4 regions of the Pseudomonas sp. Hz4 genome follow, and region 2 is predicted to be linked to each of the others. Evidence: predicted binding sites of a transcription regulator. Region 2 holds the regulator's gene; each other region holds the start of a gene.
The links. The regulator FliA, encoded in region 2, starts transcription of late flagellar genes. The targets are predictions, from matches to a motif close to CTAAAGTTTNNNNNNNNNNNGCCGNTAA.

Region 1 (5,856 bases), 2.7 Mb from region 2:
GCGCCAGGCGCCAGGGTGTTCACGGAAATACCGCGCGCACCGAGTTCCTTGGCCTGATAACGCGTCAGCACTTCCATCGCGCCTTTCATCGCCGCGTAAGCGCCGTAGCCCGGCAAGCTGAAGCGGGTCAGACCGCTGGAAACGTTGAGGATGCGGCCACCGTCAGCCATCAATGGCAGCAGGTTCTGGGTGAGGAAAAACGGCCCTTTCAGATGAATGTTCATCAGCAAATCGAACTGGGCGACGGTGGTGTCAACGAAGTTCGCGGTCAGGCCAATGCCGGCGTTGTTGATCAAAAAGTCAAAGTGCTCGCGTTCAAAACGGCTGCGCAACACGTCGGCAACTTGGATTGCGAAGTCTGCGAAGCCTTCACTCTGGCCAACGTCGAGTTGCAGCATGGCGGCGCGACCGCCGAGGCTTTCGATCTGCGCGACCAGTGCGTGTGCCTCATCGGCCTTACTGTTGTAGGTGCCGATGACGTCGATACCTTGGGCTGCCAACTGCAGGGCTGCGTTTTTGCCAAGGCCGCGGCTGGCGCCAGTGATCAATGCGATTTTACGGTTCATGGGACTTGCTCCAGAGCAGTGAGTGATGATGTGGAGGAAGTTTATTTATCCGCCCTACAATGATAAACAGACTGAAATCGGAATCACTGGTCGGTTAATCCGAACAATAGAAGGTCGGCCCATGAACAAACTGGAACTGCTGCGCACCTTCGTTCGTGTCAGCGAGATGTCGAGTTTTACCCTCGCCGGTGAAAGCCTGGGGCTGCCGAGGTCCACCGTCTCCGAGCACGTCCGGGCCCTCGAACTGCTGGTAGGCACGCGTTTGCTGCAACGCACCACGCGCAAGGTTCAGGCGACTCAGGACGGCCTGGTGTTGTACGAGCGCAGCAAGGACTTGCTGTCGCACATGGACGAAATCGAAGGGCTGTTTCGCCAGGACGAGGCATCGCTCGTTGGGCGGATTCGCATCGACATGCCGAACATTCTGGCTCGTCAGGTGGTGATGCCGCGCCTGCCCGAGTTCATGGCTCAGCACCCCAATCTCGAGCTGGAAATCAGCAGCACCGACCGCCGAGTCGATTTGCTCAGCGAAGGGTTTGATTGCGTGGTGCGAGTCGGTGCGCAGCCGGATCAATCGGTGGTCGCTCGCCACGTGTGCGATTTTGCAATGGTCAACTGCGCCAGCCCCGCGTATCTGCAGCGTTATGGCGTGCCTGAACGTCTCGAAGACTTGGCGCAGCATCGGCTGGTCCATTACGTCGGCGTACTGGGTTCACGGTCAGAGGGTTTTGTGTACGAGCAAGAGGGCACGTTGCAACGAGTGCCGATGGCGGGCAGCGTCACGGTCAACAGCACCGATTGTTACGAGTCGGCGTGTCTGGGCGGCTTTGGTTTGATTCAGGCGCCGCTGATGGGCATGCAGCCCCACCTGCTCAGTGGCGAGTTGGTGGCGGTGCTGGCGCCATTCAATGCGCCCTCCATGGAGGTCTCGCTGCTCTATGCCCGGCAACGGCATTTGCCGTTGCGGGTCAGGGCCTTCATGGATTGGTTAGGGCAGGTGATCCAGTCAACCACCTGACCTTAGGACAGCTGGGTGAACAACCAATACAAACTGCCCGACAACAGAATTGCTGCCGGGCTGTAAGACGTGAACAACAGTCCACTGCCCAGCACCGCGAAGAAAATCACGGTGGTCAACAGGCTGGGTTTCTTGTCGAGATGCGGTTTGGCACTACTGGCAGGCGCTTGGGCGGCGGGGAAGGAAGGAGTCGCCATGACGGACAATCCTGAGGAGGGAGGAATGTCGCCCATGATCGTTCCCACGCTCTGCGTGGGAATGCATCCATTGACGCTCTGCGTCAACGCTGGACGTAGAGCGTCCGGGGCAGCATTCCCACGCGGAGCGTGGGAATGATCAATGGGGGCGGCTCAATAATCCTGGCGCTTACGAAACGCCCAACGCCCGGCGATCACGGTAAACGTCGCGACCAATGCCACCAGAATCCAGAACCCCTCCGGATCACCGGAAAGCGGCACGCCACCGACGTTCATGCCAAAGAACCCGGCGATGATGTTGATCGGCAGCGCCAGCACCGTCACCACGGTCAGGGTGAACAGTGTGCGGTTGCTCTGTTCGTTGAGGTTGGCGGCGATTTCTTCCTGCAACAGTTTGATCCGTTCGCCCAGCGCTGTGAGGTCGTTGATGATCAGCGCGAACTCCTCGGTGGACTTGCGCAGCTCCTTGACGTCTTCCTTCTGCAACCACTGCGGTGGGCGATTGAGCAGGCGCAGCAACGAGCCCGGTTCCAGCGCCAACAAGCGTTGCAGGCGCACCAGCACCCGACGGTTGGCACCCAGCTCAGCCCGGTTGGTCGACAACCTTGAGGACAGCAACTCATCTTCGATCTGATCGACGCTGAGGCTGGTCTTGCGCACGATCTGGGTCAGCACTTCGCCCTGATCGCGCAGCAAGTGCACCAGCAATTCCAGCGGCGAGCGAAAGCACTCACCGGCCTTCACCGACGAGCGCAACTTGTCTACCGAGTGCAGCGGTTGCAGGCGTGCGCTGATGATCAGCCGACTGCGGGCGCAGACCCACAGCGTCGAGACATCCGAGGAAACCATGCTGCTGAGGTTGAACACCACGTCGTTGACCACCGCCAGCAACGCCGAATCCACATGCTCGATGCGCGTCGAACGTGAGCCCTCATGCAGCGCTTCGAAAAACTCGTCCGGCAATTCCAGATGGCTCTTCATCCAGCGCTCGCAGGCGGCGTGGGCGAGGTTCAGGTGCAACCAGAGAAATTCGTCGCTGTCGCCGGGCTGTTGCAGGCATTGCAACGCCTTGGCCGAATCGATCTCCCGGCCGCGCGCACCGGGGCGAAAACTGAAACCGTACAGCAGACCGAACAGGTCCGGGTCGCGATGGCTTTGGTCGATGCTGTGGTTCATGAGGGCTCGCAAGGGGAGGCGCCTGACGCGGGTTTCACAGGTTCACTTGAACCGCATCATTGCAAGGGTTTTTGACCGTTTTGTGACAGTCTCTTGGCGCTGAAAATTCACTCTACCGGCGGTCGGAAGCGTTAAAGAAAGGCTCTGGCACGCCGATGATGTTGATGTTGAAATTCGCGGTGCGGTCTTGGGCCAGCGTCGCTGACAGGGATGTCCGGACACCTTGCACGCCTGCCGGGCGTGCCTTATCCCTGTCATGAGATCACTCGATGTTTTTGCAAAAATCCCTGAGAGCACAAATCCTTGCCTTGTTGAGCGGCAGCCTGTTGGCCATGTTGCTGATCGCCCTGGCCTGCTTTCACTTTCTGTCCAGCGGTGTTCAGAACTACGCGAATCTGATCGAAGGCCCGCTGCACACTTCGCAATTGATCGATGAAGCCAACCTGCAATTCAAGGTTCAGGTTCAGGAGTGGAAAAACGTTCTGCTGCGCGGCAAGCAGCCTGCGGACCTGGACAAATACTGGAAGCAATTCGAGGAGCGTCAGCGCGATGTGCAGGGCATCCTCGGTGAATTGGCCGGGCAAAAGGGCATTGACCCGCAACTCAAAACTCGCATCGAACGCCTGCGGGACGAACATCGCCTGTTGGGTACGGCTTATCAAAAAGGTCGTGACGCCTATGTGGCGGCAGGTGCCGACCCAACGGCTGGCGACACGGCGGTCAAAGGTGTGGACCGTGCCACCAGCGATCAGATGAGCGAGTTGGTCAGCGAAATGCGCAAGCAGGGTGTCGAGCAATCGAAGCTGATCAGCGCCGACGCCGATCGCACCGTGTTGCTGGGGACCATTGTGATGCTCGCCTCGGGTCTGCTGATCGGCCTGTTGAGCCTGTGGCTGGTCAACCGCAACCTGGTGGAACCGATTCGCAAATTGATCGAGTACGTGGCGCAACTCAGCCAGGGCAAGTTTGCCGAACGCGTGGCCAGCAGCCGACAGGATGAGTTGGGCAAGTTGGCGGTAGCGGCCAACACCCTGCGCGATTTCCTCGCCGAAACCTTCAGCCGTTTGCAGCGCAGTGCCTCGGATCTGGACAGCGCCAGCGGTGAACTGAATTCCATCGCCACCCTGATGGCCAGCGGCACCAACGAGCAGTTCAACCGTACTGATCAGGTGGCCACGGCGATGAACGAAATGTCCGCCACCGCGCAAGAAGTCGCGCGTCACGCCGCCGATGCCGCACGTGCAGCCGACGATGCCGACCAGTCCGCTCAGCAGGGCGAAAAAGTCATGCAGGGCACCATTCACACCATCACCCAAATGCGTGGCGAAATCGCCAACACCGCCATGGTCATCCGTCGTCTGGAAACCGACAGCGGGCGCATCGGCAAGGTATTGGAAGTGATTCGCGGCATCGCCGAGCAGACCAATCTGCTGGCGCTCAACGCAGCCATCGAAGCGGCCCGTGCCGGCGAAGCAGGGCGCGGTTTCGCCGTGGTGGCCGATGAAGTGCGCAGCCTGGCCCAGCGCACGGCGGCGTCGATCATCGAAATCAACCAGATCATCCAAACCGTGCAAACCGGTGCGGTGGATGCGGCCCAGGCCATTGAAAGCGGTCAGTCGCGCAGTGAAGAAAGCGTCGAGCAAGTGACCCAGGCCGGCGCCATGCTGGAGCGCATCACCCATGCGGTGGAAGCCATCCGCGACATGAACCGCCAGATCGCTACCGCCGCCGAAGAGCAGACCTCGGTGGCCGAAGACATCTCGCGCAACCTGACCGAAATCACCAGCATCGCCAGTACCAACCTGGACAACGTGCAGCGCACCGAAGCGGCCAGCCACAACCTGCATGGGTTGTCGGGGCAGTTGAATGAAGTGACGGCGCGTTTAAGCGCGTAACGGGAAAGGCTGTGTATTTACCGAGTCGGTCACAGTCGAGCACGGCGATGAACGACTTGATTGTCTGAATCGACATGCAAAAAAGCCGCACGATCCGAAGAGCATACGGCTTGGTGTTTATGCATCAGGTGTCTTGTTTGTCGCTCAGTACTTTGCCGGTGGTTGCATCGAAGTCCACGTCAAATTCTTTGCCGTCAGCGGTTTTCAGTTCCACTTCGTACTCATAGTTATTGAAGTGGTTGTCCAAGTCCGTGTCGGTGATGGTCGCACCCGGGTGCAATTTCAATGCGGCCTGGTTCATCTCTTCCAAAGGCTTGATCTTGCCGCTCTTGACCAGCTCAGGGATCTGGTCGACGCGAACATCAGCCTGGGCCAGGCCAGCGGTGAGGGTCAGGGCAGCAGCGGTGAACAGGGCAGTCAGGGTTTTCATGAGGTTCTATCCTTGGGTGTTCTGTTTAAGTGGGATCAGGTTAGCTTGCGCAACTTAATTCACCCTTAATTCCTTCGGGAGCTTCTCGGCTTGTTCAATAACCGTTGTTCTGCAACAACTGCGCAACACTGCCAGCCGCCGGGCGTTTGTAGAACTTGAGCAGTTCGCTGGCGCGGTTGGTGAAGATGCCGTCGACGCCGGCGTCCATGACTTTCTGGTAATCCACGGCATCGTCGATGGAGTAGACGTGCACCAGCAAACCTTGGTCGTGGGTGTACTGGTTCATCCACGGTTGCACCAGGTCCGAGTAGCTCTGATCGCCACCCTTGGTCAGCGCCGCAGAAGGGCCGGTGCCGATCGCGCCCTGGGCTTTTGCGTACTCGACCCATTGCTGGAATTCGGCTTTGTCTTTCGGTTGTTGTTTGGCGTAATAGATGGCTTTGTCTTTGTCGCCGGATTCAGCAAACGTCACCTTGGATTTCGGCTCGATGCTGCCTTCGCCGACCCACAGCAGGAGGATTTTCGGCACTTTCGGCATTTCCTTCTCGAGCAGTTCGAGGCTGCTCTTCTCGAA
Region 2 (5,856 bases):
TGGTGCAGGCGCTGGAGCCCTTGCTGCGCAAACGCGTGGTGCTGATCGATACCGCGGGCCTCCAGGCCAGCGATCCGGCACTGCGCATGCAGCTCGAAAGCCTGGCCGGTCGTGGGATCAAATCGAAGAATTATCTGGTGTTGGCAACCACCAGCCAGAAACAGGTTCTAACGGCCGCTTATCACAGTTACAAACGCTGCGGCCTCGCTGGCTGCATCCTGACTAAACTGGATGAAACGGCAAGTCTGGGCGAGGTGTTGAGCCTGGCCATCAGTCATGAATTGCCGGTGGCCTACCTGACCGATGGCCCGCGGATTCCGGATGATTTGCATCTACCGCGTCGTCATCAGTTAGTCAGTCGCGCCGTCAGCGTGCAAATGCAAGAAGAACCCAGCGAAGAAGCCATGGCTGACATGTTCGCTGATATTTACCACAGCCCGACCAAGCAGGTCGGCTGAGGTATTAATGAACCGTTTTTGTACCTACATCGATGGTCTGCCATGCATTGTTCATTTTGTGAACGCGCAGCCAGTAATGTGGCCTCCGTCTAAGTAAGACAAGGTAAAGAAAATTCATGGGCAGCATGCATCCCGTACAGGTGATCGCGGTGACCGGCGGCAAAGGTGGCGTCGGGAAAACTAACGTGTCAGTGAACTTGTCCCTGGCTCTAGCTGAGCTCGGCCGGCGCGTCATGCTGCTGGACGCCGATCTGGGGCTGGCGAACGTTGACGTCCTGCTGGGACTGACACCCAAACGTACGTTGGCCGATGTGATCGAAGGCCGCTGTGAGCTGCGCGATGTTCTGTTGCAGGGCCCTGGCGGCATCCGCATCGTCCCGGCCGCGTCCGGCACTCAAAGCATGGTTCATCTGAGCCCGGCCCAACACGCCGGCCTGATCCAGGCGTTCAGCGATATCGGCGACAATCTCGACGTATTAGTGATCGACACCGCTGCGGGCATTGGTGACTCGGTAGTCAGTTTCGTTCGCGCAGCGCAAGAAGTCTTGCTGGTGGTCTGCGACGAACCGACCTCGATCACTGATGCCTACGCACTGATCAAACTGCTAAACCGCGATTACGGCATGAACCGCTTCCGCGTCCTGGCCAACATGGCTCAGAGCCCGCAGGAAGGTCGCAACCTGTTCGCCAAGTTGACCAAGGTCACAGATCGCTTCCTCGACGTCGCCTTACAATACGTCGGCGCGGTGCCTTACGACGAAAGCGTGCGCAAAGCTGTGCAGAAGCAGCGCGCCGTCTATGAAGCCTTCCCGCGTTCCAAGTGCTCCCTGGCGTTCAAGGCCATTGCACAGAAGGTCGATACCTGGCCGTTGCCTGCCAACCCGCGTGGGCACCTGGAGTTTTTCGTCGAGCGCCTCGTGCAACAAACGGCAGGACCGGTGCTATGACAGCCAGCGGCTACAACCTCTACAAGAAGTCGGCACGTGACGCGCAGTACGAGCTGATCGAGCGTTACGCGCCACTGGTTAAACGCATCGCTTACCACTTGCTGGCGCGTCTGCCGGCCAGTGTCCAGGTCGAAGACCTGATCCAGGCCGGGATGATTGGCCTGCTTGAAGTGTCGACCAAATACGACGCCAGCAAAGGCGCGAGTTTCGAGACGTACGCGGGCATACGAATCCGCGGCGCGATGCTCGATGAAGTACGCAAGGGGGACTGGGCGCCACGTTCGGTCCACCGCAATACCCGGATGGTCAGCGACGCCATTCGCTCGATTGAAGCTAAAACCGGTCGTGACGCTAAAGATCACGAGGTTGCGGCCGAACTCCAATTGAGTCTCGACGATTATTACGGGATTTTGAACGACACCCTGGGCAGCCGGTTATTCAGTTTCGACGATCTGTTGCAGGACGGCGAACACGAAGGGCTGCACGAGGATGGCGCCAGTGCTCATCTGGAGCCGTCGCGCGATCTGGAAGATGAACGCTTCCAGATGGCACTGGCGGACGCGATTGCCAATTTGCCGGAGCGTGAGCGACTGGTGTTGGCGCTGTACTACGACGAAGAGTTGAATCTCAAGGAAATCGGTGAAGTCCTGGGGGTCAGCGAATCGCGGGTCAGCCAGTTACACAGCCAGTGCGCGGCCCGTTTGCGGGGGCGTTTGGGGGAGTGGCGAGCGCGCTGAAGGCAGTGTGGGGACACTGCGAACGCGGCTGGTGGGGTGTTGAACCGCACGGGTCCCGATCTGTTGTGCTCCAGACAGTCATTGAGTGCTTTGCCGGATTGATTGAAATGGCGCGTCCAGGTGCTGGGCGCGTTTAAGACTGCTTGGAGGTCGAATTGAACAAGAACATGAAAATCCTCATCGTTGATGACTTCTCTACGATGCGGCGGATCATAAAAAACCTGTTGCGTGACCTTGGGTTCACCAACACGGTCGAGGCCGATGATGGCACCACTGCCATTCCGGTGCTCAACAGCGGGAGCATCGACTTTCTGGTAACGGACTGGAACATGCCTGGCATGACCGGTATCGATTTGCTGCGCCATGTGCGTGCCGATGAAAAGCTCAAGCATCTGCCGGTGCTGATGGTGACCGCTGAAGCCAAGCGCGAGCAGATCATCGAGGCAGCCCAGGCCGGTGTTAACGGCTATGTGGTCAAACCCTTTACGGCCCAGGCGTTGAAAGAAAAAATCGAAAAGATTTTCGAACGCATCGGTTGAGAAACTGCGCCACGGGGGAGCTATGGAGCATAACGAATCTTCACAGGGCGATTTCGAGTCGACCCTGAAAAAACACGCTGTCGAACTGGTCGAAAGTCTTGAAAAAGGCAGGTTCGGCGACGCCGTGCAACTGATCCATGAGCTCAACCAGACCCGTGACCGCGGCCTGTATCAAGAAGTGGGCAAGCTCACTCGCGAGCTGCATAGTGCGATCGTCAATTTCCAGATTGACCCGAACATGCCGCAAGCCGAGGAAGTGTCACAGATCACGGACGCCACCGAGCGTCTGGGCTATGTGGTCAAGCTGACCGAGGCCGCGGCCAACCGCACCATGGACCTGGTGGAAAACGCCACGCCGCTGGTCAACGGCCTGAGCCATGAAGCGCAGGCCTTGAGCACCGACTGGGGACGGTTCATGCGTCGCGAAGTCGGGGCTGAAGAGTTCCGCGAACTGGCCCGGCGAGTCGACGGTTTCCTGACACGCAGCAGCGAAGACAATCGCGTTGTGTCGAGCAACCTCAACGACATTCTGCTCGCTCAGGATTACCAGGACCTCACCGGTCAGGTGATCAAGCGTGTGACCCAATTGGTCACCGAAGTTGAAAGCAACCTGCTCAAGCTCGTGCTCATGGCCAGTCAGGTGGACCGCTTTGCGGGCATCGAACATGACCGTGAAGCGATGCTGGCTGAAAAAGATCCGCAAAAACATCTCTCTCAGGGTGAAGGTCCGCAGATTCATGCCGATAAAAGAGAAGACGTTGTGTCCGGTCAGGACGATGTGGACGATTTGCTATCCAGTCTTGGATTTTAGGTTTTTAGACCTGTAGGAGCACCCATACACATGAGCTTCGGCGCCGATGAAGAGATCCTTCAGGATTTCCTGGTTGAGGCCGGCGAGATTCTAGAGCAACTGTCCGAACAGCTGGTCGAGCTTGAAAGCCGACCCGATGATGCGGACTTGCTCAATGCAATTTTTCGCGGTTTTCACACTGTAAAAGGGGGCGCCGGCTTCCTCCAGCTCAATGAGTTGGTGGAGTGCTGTCACATCGCCGAGAACGTGTTCGACATCCTGCGCAAGGGTGAACGACGCGTCGACTCGGAACTGATGGACGTGGTTCTCGAAGCGCTGGATGCGGTGAACGGCATGTTCACCGAAGTCCGCGAACGCAGCCCGATCACGGCTGCCACGCCTGAATTGCTGGCAGCTCTGGCCCGTCTGGCCGAGCCGAAAACCGAAGAAGCCGCACCGGTTGCCGAAGGGGTCGAAACACCGGCTGCTGACAGTGAGTCGGGCGACATCACCGATAACGAATTCGAACAACTGCTGGACTCGTTGAACGCCGTCAAGGCGCAGGCCGAGGCCCCGGCGGCGGCTCCACTGCCAGCGAGTAATGCCGCTGCCAGCGACGAAATCACCGATGCCGAGTTCGAGTCGTTGCTCGATCAGTTGCACGGCAAAGGCCAGTTCGCCGTCGATGCGGTAGCCCCGGCGCCAGCCGCACCGGCTGCCCCGAAAGCGGCAGGCGACAGCTCCGATATCACCGACGACGAGTTCGAAGCACTGCTCGATCAGCTGCACGGCAAGGGCAACTTTGCCGTTGATGCGCTGGAATCGGCCATTGCTGCGGCTCCTGTCCCGGCCGCACCCACCGCCAAAGCGGCTGGCAGCGATCTGATTTCCGATCACGAGTTCGAATCGCTGCTCGACGAATTGCACGGCAAAGGCAAGTTCACTGAAGTCGGAAACGCGTCGGGCGCCAGCGCTTCGGTTGCAGCCCCGGTTGCCAAGGCTGTTGCACCGAAACCCGTCGCCAAAGCGCCCGAGCCTAAAGCCGAAGCGCCGAAGCCTGTTGCTGCTGCACCGGCTCCGGCTCGTGCCCCGGCCGCGCCACCGGCGGAAAAACCGGCCAGCGAAGCCGAGACCACCGTGCGGGTCGATACCGCGCGTCTCGACGAAATCATGAACATGGTTGGCGAGTTGGTGCTGGTGCGTAACCGCTTGGTCCGTCTGGGCCTCAACAGCGGCGACGAAGCCATGTCCAAGGCGGTGTCGAACCTCGACGTGGTCACGGCCGACCTGCAAACCGCGGTCATGAAGACCCGGATGCAACCAATCAAGAAGGTCTTCGGACGCTTCCCGCGTCTGGTTCGCGACCTGGCTCGCCAGCTCAAGAAAGAGATCAACCTGGAACTGGTCGGCGAAGAAACCGACCTCGACAAGAACCTCGTCGAGGCCCTGGCCGACCCGCTGGTCCACTTGGTGCGCAACTCGGTTGACCACGGTATCGAAGAGCCGGCCGAGCGCGAAGCGATGGGCAAGCCTCGCAGCGGCAAGGTGATCCTGTCCGCTGAACAGGAAGGCGACCATATCCTGCTGTCCATCTCTGATGACGGTAAGGGCATGGACGCCGATGTTTTGCGCGCTATCGCGGTGAAAAAAGGTTTGATGGACAAGGATGCAGCAGATCGCCTCAGCGAGTCCGACTGCTTCAACCTGATCTTCGCGCCGGGTTTCTCGACCAAGACCGAAATTTCCGATGTCTCCGGACGCGGCGTGGGCATGGACGTGGTGAAAACCAAGATCGCCCAGCTCAACGGCACCATCAATATTTACTCGACCAAGGGCAAAGGCTCGAAGATCGTCATCAAGGTGCCGTTGACCCTGGCGATCATGCCGACGCTGATGGTCATGCTCGGCAACCAGGCGTTTGCGTTCCCGCTGGTGAACGTCAACGAGATCTTCCACCTCGACCTGTCGCGCACCAACGTGGTGGACGGCCAGGAAGTGGTGATCGTGCGGGACAAGGCGCTGCCATTGTTCTACCTCAAACGCTGGCTGGTCGCCTCCGCCGCTCACGAAGAGCAGCGCGAGGGCCATGTGGTGATCCTTTCGGTGGGCACTCAGCGGATCGGCTTCGTCGTCGATCAATTGGTGGGCCAGGAAGAAGTGGTCATCAAGCCATTGGGCAAAATGCTCCAGGGAACCCCAGGCATGTCCGGCGCCACCATCACCGGTGACGGCCGCATTGCGCTGATTCTCGATGTACCGAGCATGCTCAAGCGTTACGCCGCACGGCGTATTTGATTCTGGTGGAGCGGGGCGACTGAGCCTCGCTCCGTCTAACGGAGTGTTTATGGCAGTCAAAGTCCTGGTGGTGGACGATTCGGGGTTTTT
Region 3 (5,856 bases), 310 kb from region 2:
GCGACAGCGCTTTGTTCTTCGGTAGCCGCGGCGATCTGGGTGGTCATGTCGGTGATGTTGGCCACCGCTTCGCTGATGCCCACCAGCGCCTGGTCCGCTTCCAGTACCCGCGCCACACCTTCTTCTGCCTGGCGATGCCCGGCTTCCATGGTTTGAACTGCAGTGCTGGCGGTTTGCTGGAGCTTGGCGATCAGCGCGTGGATCTGCCCGGTGGATTCGCTGGTGCGTTGCGCCAGTTGACGGACTTCGTCGGCAACCACCGCAAACCCACGCCCCATCTCACCGGCACGGGCCGCTTCGATGGCGGCGTTCAAGGCCAGCAGGTTGGTCTGGTCGGCGATGCCTTTGATCACATCGACCACGCCACCGATTTCGTCGCTGTCCTTGGCCAGTTGAGTCACGGTCATACCGGTTTCACCGACCACCACCGACAGACGCTGAATGGCTTCGCGGGTTTCCCCGGCGATGTCGCGGCCGCGACCGGTCAGGCGATTGGCTTCCTGGGTGGCGTCGGCAGTGCGCTGCACATGGCTGGCGACTTCTTGAGTGGTGGCGGCCATCTGATTGACGGCGGTGGCCACTTGCTCGGTTTCGACGCGCTGACGTTCCAGGCCGGTGGAGCTGTTGTGCGCCAGGGTGTCGGACTGTTTCGCTTGTTCGGTCAGGTGCTCGGCGGTGTCCTGCAGACGGGTCAGGCAAGTTTTCAGGCGCGCTTCCTGGCTGAGGATCGACATCTCCAGACGTGCTTGAGCGCCGCGACTGTCGGTGTACATCTGCGCGATCAGCGGGTCGGAGGTCGACTGCCCGGCCAGTTGCAGCAGACGCTTGAGGCCGCGCTGCTGCCAGCTCAAACCCAGCAAGCCCAATGGCACGGAGAGACCGGCGGCCAACGCAAAACCCCATTGGGAGTTGAGCGACGCACCGATCATGAAGCTCAGTTGGCTGACCAGAATGAACGGCAGCCAGTCCTGCAGCACCGGCAGCCATTTGTCTGTTGCAGGAATCGCCGACTTGCCCTGGTTGATGCGTTGGTAGAGTGCTTCGGCACGGCGGATCTGTTCGGCGGTGGGTTTGATCCGCACCGACTCGTAACCGATCACTTGGTTGCCGTCGAAAACCGGTGTGACGTAGGCGTTAACCCAGTAGTGATCGCCGGTTTTGCAGCGATTTTTGACGATGCCCATCCATGGCAAGCCTTGTTTCAGTGTGCCCCACATGTGCGCGAACACCGCGGCCGGGACGTCAGGGTGACGGACCAGGTTATGCGGTGCACGGATCAGTTCCTCACGGGAGTAACCGCTGATTTCGACGAACGCGTCGTTGCAGTAGGTGATCACGCCCTTGGCATCGGTGGTGGAAATTAACCGTTGCTGAGCCGGGAAGGTCCGTTCGCGTTGTGTGGTGGGTTGGTTGTTACGCATGGCTTTTTCAATCCGCAAGGCTTTCAGTGGTTGTCGGCGCTGTCAGGAATTAGTTGAAATTATTTTTCAGTAATCAGCAGCACGTCGCAAAACGGCCATTGCTTCAGCCGGAGAGCATCGGATAGGTGAGCAGGCCGAAGTGCAGCAGGTTCAAGCCGAAATGGGTGGCGATGGCGGCCGCCAACCCAGCACGACAGAGATCCCGGCCCACCAGCCGAGTCGGCCGCAGATCAGTGGATGTTGCGAGGGCGGCGATTATAAACAGCACACAAACAAAAACACCGCCCGAAGGCGGTGTCTGTGTCAGCAAGCTGTTACGACGCAATCAACTGCCGCAACACGTAATGCAAAATCCCCCCCGACTTGAAGTACTCCACCTCGTTAAGGGTATCGATCCGGCACAGCACCTCGATTTTCTCGCGGCTGCCGTCTTCACGGGTGATCACCAGCGTCAGGTTCATCCGCGGTGTCAGCTCGATGCCTGTCAAACCCAGAATATCCAGCGTTTCCTTGCCGGTCAGGTTCAGGCTCTTGCGGTTTTGATCCAGCTTGAACTGCAACGGCAACACGCCCATGCCCACCAGATTGGAGCGGTGAATTCGTTCGAAACTTTCCGCAATGACCGCTTTGACTCCCAGCAAATTGGTGCCCTTGGCCGCCCAATCGCGACTCGAACCGGTGCCGTATTCTTGCCCGGCAATCACCACCAGCGGCGTGCCCGAGGCTTGATAACGCATGGCCGCGTCGTAGATCGGTATTTTCTCTCCGGTGGGAATGTAGATCGTATTGCCGCCTTCTTCGCCGCTGAGCATCTCGTTACGGATGCGGATGTTGGCAAACGTACCGCGCATCATCACTTCATGGTTGCCGCGCCGGGAGCCGTAGGAGTTGAAATCCCGAGGTTCCACGCCTTTCTCGCGCAGGTACTGGCCCGCCGGGCTGTCAGTCTTGATGTTACCGGCCGGGGAAATGTGGTCGGTCGTCACCGAGTCGCCGAGCAACGCGAGAACCTTGGCACCCGCTACGTCTTTGACCACCGGCGGCGGGCCGCCGATGTCATCGAAAAATGGCGGGTGCTGGATGTAAGTCGAATCGTCCTGCCAGACATAGGTCGCCGCTTGCGGCACTTCAATCGCCTGCCATTGCTCATCGCCGGCAAACACTTCGGCGTATTCCTTGTGGAACATCGCGGTGTTGACCTGATTCACCGCGTCGGCGATCTCTTGGGTGCTCGGCCAGATGTCCCGCAGATAAACCAGATTGCCCTCTTTGTCGGTACCTAAAGGTTCGCTACTGATGTCGGTGCGCACTGTGCCGGCCAGCGCGTAAGCAACGACCAGCGGTGGGGAGGCCAGCCAGTTGGTTTTCACCAGAGGATGCACGCGACCTTCGAAGTTGCGGTTGCCCGACAGCACCGAGGCGACGGTCAGGTCGGCGGCCTGAATGGCTTTTTCGATGGGCTCCGGCAAGGGCCCGGAGTTGCCGATACACGTGGTGCAGCCGTAGCCGACCAGGGCAAAACCCAGTTCATCAAGGTACTGGGTCAGGCCGGCAGCCTTGTAGTAGTCGGTGACCACTTTCGAGCCGGGGGCCAACGAACTCTTGACCCACGGTTTGCGCTTGAGGCCTTTCTCCACGGCCTTCTTCGCCACCAGGCCGGCGGCCATCATCACACTTGGGTTGGAAGTGTTGGTGCAGGAGGTGATCGCGGCGATCACTACCGCACCGTTTTTCAATCGATAGGTCTGACCTTCATCGCTGTAATCCGCTTCGCCGACCAAATCCGCATTACCCACCGCGACACCACCGCCGCCCTCACTTTCCAGGCGACCTTCTTCCTTGCTGGTGGGTTTGAATTGCAGTTCGATGAAGTCACTGAACGCTTGCGCGACATTCGGCAGCGATACTCGGTCCTGGGGGCGTTTCGGCCCGGCAAGGCTGGCCTCGACGCTGCCCATGTCCAGCGCCAGGCTGTCGGTGAACACCGGTTCCTGGCCGGGCAGACGCCACAGGCCCTGAGCTTTGCTGTAGGCCTCGACCAGTTTCACGGTTTCGCTGGGGCGACCGGATAAACGCAGATAGTCCAGGGTGATGTCGTCCACCGGGAAGAAGCCGCAGGTGGCGCCGTATTCCGGGGCCATGTTGGCGATGGTTGCACGGTCGGCCAGCGGCAGGTCGGCGAGGCCGTCGCCGTAGAACTCGACGAACTTGCCGACCACGCCTTTCTTGCGCAGCATCTGGGTGACGGTCAGCACCAGGTCAGTGGCGGTGATGCCTTCCTTGAGCTTGCCGGTGAGTTTGAAGCCAATCACTTCCGGGATCAGCATCGACACCGGTTGGCCCAGCATCGCCGCTTCCGCTTCGATCCCGCCGACACCCCAGCCGAGTACGCCGAGGCCATTGATCATGGTGGTGTGGGAGTCGGTACCGACCAGGGTGTCCGGGAAGGCATACGTGCGGCCGTCCTCGTCCTTGGTCCAGACCGTGCGCCCCAGGTATTCCAGGTTCACCTGGTGGCAGATCCCGGTGCCCGGCGGCACCACGCTGAAGTTGTCGAAGGCGCTTTGGCCCCAGCGCAGGAAGGCATAACGTTCACCGTTGCGCTGCATTTCGATGTCGACGTTCTGTTCGAAGGCGCTTGAACTGCCGAATTTGTCGACCATCACTGAGTGGTCGATCACCAGATCCACGGGGGAGAGCGGATTGATTCGTTGCGGGTCGCCGCCGGCCTTGGCCATCGCGGCGCGCATGGCGGCGAGGTCGACCACGGCAGGCACGCCGGTAAAGTCTTGCATCAATACCCGCGCCGGGCGGTACTGGATTTCGCGGTCGGAGCGACGCTCTTTGAGCCAGGCGGCAATCGCCCGAAGGTCGGCGCCGGTGACGGTTTTTTCATCTTCCCAGCGCAGCAGGTTTTCCAGCAGCACTTTCAACGACATGGGCAGCTTGTCGAGGTCGCCCAGGCTTTTGGCGGCATCCGGCAAGCTGAAGTAGTGATAGGTCTTGTCGTCGATTTGTAAGGTTTTAAGGGTTTTCAGGCTATCGAGGGACGGCATTGAAATAACTCCTTTGGGTCCGCACGGCTACGGACTGAGGGAACGAACTGAGGTTTAAACCTAGTCCTGTTTGGTGCTTAAGGCTAATAACTGGACTCTATGGCCAGGTCCAAGGTTCCGAACTCGGCTATCATGCGCCGGTTTTCGTGACAGGCTTTGCTTCAACGCAAGTCTGGGCATCGCGCAGTGGTTGAATTTCTCGCCATCTGCCCAGGAGTATGAATGAACACCCTCTTTATGCATTGCCGGCCGGGCTTCGAAAGCGAAGTCTGTTCCGAGATTTCCGAACACGCCGCGCGGCTGAACGTGGCCGGTTATGCCAAGGCCAAGACGGCCAGCGCCTGCGCTGAATTCATCTGCACCGAAGAAGACGGCGCCGAGCGCCTAATGCGTGGTCAGCGTTTCGCCGATCTGATCTTCCCGCGCCAATGGGCTCGCGGGATCTTCATCGATCTGCCGGAAACCGACCGCATCAGCGTAATCCTCGCCCACATGGCAGACTTTCCGCTGTGCGGCAGCCTGTGGTTGCAAATGGTCGACACCAACGATGGCAAGGAACTGTCGAACTTCTGCAAGAAGTTCGAAGGCCACCTGCGCAAGGCGCTGATGGCGGCTGGCAAACTGGTTGAAGATGCCCATAAACCGCGCCTGCTGCTGACGTTTAAAAGTGGCCGCGAAGTGTTCATGGGGCTGGCCGAGTCGAATAACTCGGCGATGTGGCCGATGGGCATTCCGCGTCTGAAGTTTCCGCGCGATGCGCCAAGCCGTTCGACCCTGAAGCTGGAAGAGGCCTGGCACCACTTCATTCCTCGCGATCAGTGGGATGAGCGTCTGCACAGTGATATGACTGGCGTCGACCTTGGCGCCGCGCCCGGTGGTTGGACCTGGCAACTGGTCAACCGCGGCATGCTGGTGACGGCGATCGACAACGGTCCGATGGCCGAAAGCCTGATGGACACGGGTCTGGTGCAACACTTGATGGCCGACGGTTTCACGTTCAAGCCCAAGCAACCGGTGGACTGGATGGTCTGCGACATCGTCGAGAAACCGGCGCGCAACGCCGCGATGCTGGAAGAATGGATTGGCGAGGGGCATTGCCGCGAAGCGGTGGTCAACCTCAAACTGCCAATGAAACAGCGTTACGCCGAAGTGAAGCGATTGCTGGAGCGCATTGCCGACGGGTTCAAGGAACGCGGCATTCGGGTCGAGATCGGCTGCAAACAGCTGTACCACGACCGTGAAGAAGTGACCTGCCACTTGCGCCGACTGGACACAAAGAAACCCAAGTCCCGCTGATTTGGTGCACTGATCGTTCCCACGCTCTGCGTGGGAATGCCGCCGGGGACGCTCCGCGTTCCGCCTTTGGATGTGATGCAAAG
Region 4 (5,856 bases), 2.3 Mb from region 2:
GAATGTTTTCAGCTCGCGTTTTGGCGGCGTGACCAGCCCGGCCCAAACGGTTTCGATCGACGCCACGATCATTGCACCCACCAGCACCACGGCCATCGGTCCGCGTTCGGTGTCGAAAATGCACGCCACACGCTCGTTGCGGGCGAACAGTTCCGGGACGTTTTCGGCGGTGGTCTGGTTGACCGAGAAGATCCGGCCCGGAATGTAGACCATCTCGCGCAGGGTGCCGGCCAGCGGCATGTGCACGCGGTGGTAGTCCTTCGGCGACAGGTAAATGGTGGCGAAATCACCGCCCATGAACGGCGCTGCGTTGGCGGCGTCGCCGCCCAGCAATTCCAGCACACTGAAGCTGTGGCCCTTGGCCTGGAACACGCGACCGTGTTCGATCGGGCCGAGTTGGCTGACCGCGCCGTCGGCCGGGCTGAGGATCGCGCCTGGCGTCTCGTCCAGCGGGCGGGCGCCGTCCTTCAAGGCGCGAGTGAAGAACGCATTGAAGTGCTCGTAGGCGGTCAGGTCTTCGACCAGCGCCTGCGACATGTCCACCTGATAACGCTTGGCGAACCAGGCGGTGAAGGCATTCTTGAACCAGCGCACGCGGCATTCGGCAATGCAGCCGGCCAGTCGCGAGAGCAAGTGATGGGGCAGCAGGTATTGGCTGAGGATAAACAAACGCTTATTCATTAACTGTCCTTAAAAACCTTAATTCTCTACGGGCGTATCGGGATGGTTGCCCCATTCGCCCCAGGAGCCAGCGTAGCCTTTGACCCGCGGATAACCGAGGGATTTAGCCACCAGATAGGTGAAGCCAGAACGATGGTGAGTCTGGCAGTGGGTAATCACTTCTTTGTCTTTGCTGATCCCGAGTTTTTCCAGGATCTGCGGCATGTCGGTGCGGATGCGCAGGTGGCGCGACTGATCCATGCCCGCGGTCCATTCGAAATTCACCGCGCCGGGAATGTGCCCGGCCTTGGCCGCCAGGACTTTCTCGCCGGAGTACTCCAGCGGCCCGCGTGCGTCCCAGATCGCCAGGTCGGCGGCACCGAGTCGGCTTTGCAGGTATTCGCGGGTGGCAGTGGGTTCGTCGTGCAGGGTCAATGCAACCGGGCCGCCGACCGGAGCCGGGATCTGGATCGACATGGGCGAGCCTTCTGCCAGCCAGGCATGCAGGCCGCCATCGACATAGTGGTAGTGGCTGTGGCCGATGACATCCAGAAGCCAGATAAAGCGACCGGCCCAGCCACCGCCCTCGTCGTCATAGACCACGTAGACCGCGTCCTTGTTGTGGCCCAGTTCGCCAAACAACGCTTCGAGTGCCGCTTGCGGCGGCATCAGTCCCGGCGCAGGCGCCTGACCGAGTTGCGTGCGTTTCGGATCGACAAAACGCGCACCGGGGATATGCCCTTCGGCATAGCGGGCGCTGCTGGTCAGGTCCACCAGAATCAGTTCGCGGGCGTCGAGACGGGCGAGCAAGTCGCTCGGCTCGATGACCAGCGCCAAGCCAGAGAAGTCAGACATGTGAGGTCTCCAGAGCACAAAGGGGAGGATTGTAGCGCAGCGTCATTTGCCGCGCAGGCTAAAGCTGTGCAGTGCCTTTTCGATGCACTGCGCGGTTTTGCCGAAGGCTTGCACGGTGATTTCCGAGAACGGCCCGCCGCCCTGATCCGCCACAACAATCATGATGACCCGGCCGTTATTGACCAGTGAGCGTAGCAGCAGGTGTTCGCCACCGAACTGTGAGCGCAGGCTGGCCGGCAACAGCGCCGAAAATTGCGCATTGTTGTCCGGTGTCAGTCGCACTTGGGCCTGTTGCGAGAGCAGGCGTTGCAGCACAGTGCTGTGGCTCACCCCGAAATTCAGGCCGGCCGCTTCTTTTGGCAACCCGGCCGTTTGGTGCACCCGCAGATTGGCGTGAGTGCGGTCGGCCATCAGGATCATCACCCGACGCATGCCGCACGCAACCAAAGCGTCCCGGGCAGAGGTGGTCAAGTGAATGGCATTGGTGAAGCGGCTGGGATCGACCAGCAACTCGGCACATTGTCTGCGCCACTTCGCCAGGTCTTCGGCGGTCGGCGCCGGGGCCGGCAGCAAACCGGCGTGGATGCGGTTTACGCCCCATGGCCAGATCAGTGACACGGCCGGGTGCCAAAGGTCTGGCATAGCGTGATGGCGGGCGCTGTTGGCGGCCTGTTGGTGCAACTGCTGCTGCACTTCGTCCATCGGCATTTGCAGGTACAGGCTGGTCAGGTACTGCCAGCGTTCACTGTGAGGGCTGTCCCAGGCGTGTTGTGCCGACAGCGCCAGTCCGTTGGCCAGCAGCACCGTATTGGCCGGTTGATTGAGCCAGCGGCGCAGGGTCGGATCGTCATCGAGGCGGTTCTGCTGGCGCAATGGGTGATCGCTGTCGCGAGCGATGCGCAGCACTTTCACCAGCTCACGCTGCTCGTTGAGCAACAGCCGATAACCCTGCTGCACCCAAATCGGCAGGCGCCAGATGTCCACGAGCGCCAGACAGATTTCCAGCAGGCGTGCGCCGAACAATTGCTTCTCGACTTTGCCCGCCGATTCACCTTTATGGATGACCCGCAGCTCCCACTCTTCGAGCAGCTGCGGATGGGTCAACGCCATCGGCCACAGCGGCGAGAGAAACAGCAGGCTGCCCCAGTGAATGTCCTGCCACAGTCGGGCCAGGCGACTGGCGAAAAAACCGTTGGCCTGTTGAGTCGCGTGCTGGCTGATCAGTTGCAACTGACGCAGGGCAACCGGGATGTCCGACTGAGATTCGGCGGGCAGGCGGGCGAGCAGTTCTTCGGTGCGCTTCAAACCGAGGCGATTGATCGCCACCTCAAGGTTTTCCGCGGGCTCGGTCATGCTGCCATGGGTGTGGCGATTGGCTTCGCGAATCACACTCAGCGCCAGCGCCGGGCTGTCCTGCATCAGTTCGGCGATATCGCGCAGGGAGCTGCGACTGTTGGCGATGGCCTTGCAAACACAGTCATGACTGGCTTGCGGAACGGGCAGGCGCACGCCATCGAGAAGCTTGACCCAGCCTTCGAGAGTGGTCGGTTTTGGAATTGGATTCGTTTCGTTAGCCATGGTTGGAGGCGATCATCGTCTGCATTACCTATGCCCGGAGCGGGCCAAATTGGCTTTTCGCCTGAACTGGCTATAGTCTGGCGCAGTTTTGCCGATAAGTAGAAGAAGAGATTTTTTAACTTCCGAATATGACCTTGAACCCGACTCAGTAAGTGCTCTCCTACCTATGGCTAAAATAATCGGCATCATCGTCGTATTCGCGAGCGTGCTCGGCGGATACGTGCTCTCCCATGGCAAAATTGCCGCCCTGATTCAGCCCTTCGAGGTGTTGATTATTGGTGGTGCGGCCCTCGGTGCATTCCTGCAGGCCAACCCCGGTTACATGACCATGCACGTGCTCAAGAAGTCCTTGGGCATGTTCAGCTCGCGCTTCAACCACACGTTCTATCTGGAAGTGCTGGGCCTGATCTACGAGATCCTCAACAAGAGCCGGCGCGAAGGCATGATGGCCATCGAAGGCGACATCGAAGATGCCTCCGCGAGCCCGATCTTCGCCAAGTACCCGGCCGTGCTCAAAGATGAACGCATGACCGCGTTCATCTGCGATTACCTGCGCATTATGTCCTCCGGCAACATGGCTCCCCATGAGCTTGAAGGCCTGTTCGACATGGAACTTTACAGCCTCAAGGAAGACCTCGAGCATCCGTCCCACGCGGTGAACGGCATTGCCGACGCCATGCCAGGTTTCGGTATTGTCGCGGCGGTACTCGGTATCGTGGTGACCATGGCCTCCCTCGGCGAAGGCGACCAGAAATCCATCGGTTTACACGTGGGTGCAGCCCTGGTCGGTACCTTCTTCGGTATTCTCGCGGCGTACGGCTTCTTCGGCCCATTGGCCACTTCCCTGGGCCACGATGCCAAGGAAGAACTTAACGTCTACGAAGCCATCAAGGCCTCGCTGGTCGCTTCCGCTTCCGGCATGCCGCCGTCGCTGGCTGTAGAGTTCGGCCGCAAGGTTCTGTACCCGGCGCACCGTCCTAGCTTTGCTGAGCTGGAACAAGCGGTTCGCGGTCGCTAAGCCATGGAAAATAACCAGCCGATAATCATCAAGCGCGTCAAGCGCATCGCCGGCGGGCATCACGGGGGCGCCTGGAAAATCGCCTTCGCGGACTTCGCGACGGCGATGATGGCGTTCTTCCTGGTGCTGTGGCTGCTGTCCACCGCAACACCCGAACAGAAAATCGCCATCGCCGGTTACTTCAAGGACCCGGTCGGCTTCTCGGAAAGCGGCACGCCGTACATCATCGACCTGGGCGGCTCGCCGACCCTGGCGCCGGAGAACACCCTCAACCCCGAGGTGAAATCTCAGCCGCAGCCAGACAAGGTGACTATCGACACCGAGCAGGTTGAAGGCATGGCCGAGCAGGTCGAGAAGGAACGTCTCGAGCTGTTGCTGCAAGAACTGCAGAACAAAGTCGAAGAGAACCCGCAACTCAAGAAATTCAAAGACCAGATCCTGTTCGAGATCACGCCGGACGGCTTGCGCATCCAGATCGTGGACGCCGAAAACCGTCCGATGTTCGACTCTGGCAGTGCTCGTCTGAAACCGTATTTCGAAGACATTCTGCTGGCCATGGCTGACACCATTAAAGCGGTGCCGAACAAGATCAGCATCAGCGGCCACACCGATGCCAAGCCGTACACGGGCACCGGTGACTTTGGTAACTGGGAGCTCTCGGCCAACCGTGCCAACGCTGCACGTCGTGCGCTGATCGCCGGCAGCTATCCGGATGCGCAGGTGGCGCGGGTCGTCGGTTATGCCTCGTCGGCGTTGTTCGATCGCGAGAACCCGTTCAATCCGGTCAATCGCCGTATCGACATCGTGGTGCTGACCAAGAAAGCCCAGCGCGCCATCGAAGGTTCGCAAGGTGCGGAACCGGCTCCAGAGCCGTCGCAAGGGCAGGGTGGCCCGGGCGAAGTGCCCGCCACACCAGCCGACCCGAACGCGTTGCCGGCGGATAAAGAACCGTTGCCGGCGCATGAACTTCGCGAGCGCTTGAACCTCTTCGACAATCCGGCACCGAAGCCGGGTGAGCCACCGAAGCAGTAACCCACAAAAAAGCCGACAGCGATGTCGGCTTTTTTGTATCTACTGTGCGTAGGTGATGGCTGTAGGAACGATCTGAAATTTCGCGCTGGGGTTTTCCGTCGTGCAAGCATTTGCCTATAGTTCCGCCGTTGTCGCCAACGTGGTGACCGATCTTAGCCGGTCGAAACAAAGATGAAACCTCTCGAAATTATCCGGAGTTTTGACCCATGGCTAAGTACCACCCGCTCCAAGGTAACTTCAGCGTCGACCCGACGTTGTACATCGACACCGAAGCCCGCGCTTCCGATCTTCTTGAAACCGCCGTTCACCGAATCAAGGCCGCACGCAATCTGCTCAACAGCGTCACTTGTCTGTGCGTGAAGGATGCCGAAGGTCATGATCTGGAGCATTTCGCCAATGCTGCGCACATATTGATACAGGATGGCTGTGACGCCTTGGATGCGCTGGGCTGGAGGCTGGAAAAAGCAGTACGCTGAAGATTGGAAAGCCGCGATCATCGCGGCTTTTGTGCCCCTCCCTGGAAGAAAGCAGTTCCCGAGGTGATCACCGGAAATATTCAGCGAACGGGGCATACACGCTGGATCTGCTTAAATCGTTCTGGCAGCGTGGACGCCGGAAAAAATAGGGGGCGCCATTTCAGCCCGAGGAATCTGCGGTCTGGCGGGGTCGCTGGCTGACTCCGACGAGCAGCATGGTCTGCGTCTTTGCATGCC

Region 1: a site for FliA is predicted at 3,089-3,116, ahead of ACYZTR_RS07650 (methyl-accepting chemotaxis protein). Genes of this name have one in related genera too.
Region 3: a site for FliA is predicted at 1,452-1,479, ahead of ACYZTR_RS18830 (methyl-accepting chemotaxis protein). Genes of this name have one in related genera too.
Region 4: a site for FliA is predicted at 3,164-3,191, ahead of motA (flagellar motor stator protein MotA). Genes of this name have one in related genera too.

The regions. Positions count from the first base shown of each region.
Region 1 covers NZ_CM142719.1:1,712,791-1,718,646, forward strand. The annotation lists gene ACYZTR_RS07630 (SDR family NAD(P)-dependent oxidoreductase) at 1-566, opposite strand, end outside; gene ACYZTR_RS07635 (LysR family transcriptional regulator) at 688-1,584, shown strand; gene ACYZTR_RS07640 (hypothetical protein) at 1,587-1,781, opposite strand; gene ACYZTR_RS07645 (transporter) at 1,935-2,957, opposite strand; gene ACYZTR_RS07650 (methyl-accepting chemotaxis protein) at 3,227-4,852, shown strand; gene ACYZTR_RS07655 (PepSY domain-containing protein) at 4,977-5,282, opposite strand; gene ACYZTR_RS07660 (glycerophosphodiester phosphodiesterase) at 5,377-5,856, opposite strand, start outside.
Region 2 covers NZ_CM142719.1:4,431,515-4,437,370, reverse strand. The annotation lists gene flhF (flagellar biosynthesis protein FlhF) at 1-458, shown strand, start outside; gene fleN (flagellar synthesis regulator FleN) at 575-1,405, shown strand; gene fliA (RNA polymerase sigma factor FliA) at 1,402-2,142, shown strand; gene ACYZTR_RS20215 (chemotaxis response regulator CheY) at 2,310-2,681, shown strand; gene ACYZTR_RS20210 (protein phosphatase CheZ) at 2,704-3,492, shown strand; gene ACYZTR_RS20205 (chemotaxis protein CheA) at 3,523-5,766, shown strand; gene ACYZTR_RS20200 (protein-glutamate methylesterase/protein-glutamine glutaminase) at 5,816-5,856, shown strand, end outside.
Region 3 covers NZ_CM142719.1:4,122,785-4,128,640, reverse strand. The annotation lists gene ACYZTR_RS18830 (methyl-accepting chemotaxis protein) at 1-1,421, opposite strand, end outside; partial or broken gene ACYZTR_RS18825 (CPBP family intramembrane glutamate endopeptidase) at 1,525-1,608, opposite strand; gene acnA (aconitate hydratase AcnA) at 1,736-4,477, opposite strand; gene rlmM (23S rRNA (cytidine(2498)-2'-O)-methyltransferase RlmM) at 4,700-5,773, shown strand.
Region 4 covers NZ_CM142719.1:778,828-784,683, forward strand. The annotation lists gene asd (archaetidylserine decarboxylase) at 1-681, opposite strand, end outside; gene ACYZTR_RS03480 (rhodanese-like domain-containing protein) at 700-1,515, opposite strand; gene ACYZTR_RS03485 (HDOD domain-containing protein) at 1,558-3,093, opposite strand; gene motA (flagellar motor stator protein MotA) at 3,260-4,111, shown strand; gene motB (flagellar motor protein MotB) at 4,115-5,143, shown strand; gene ACYZTR_RS03500 (hypothetical protein) at 5,350-5,619, shown strand.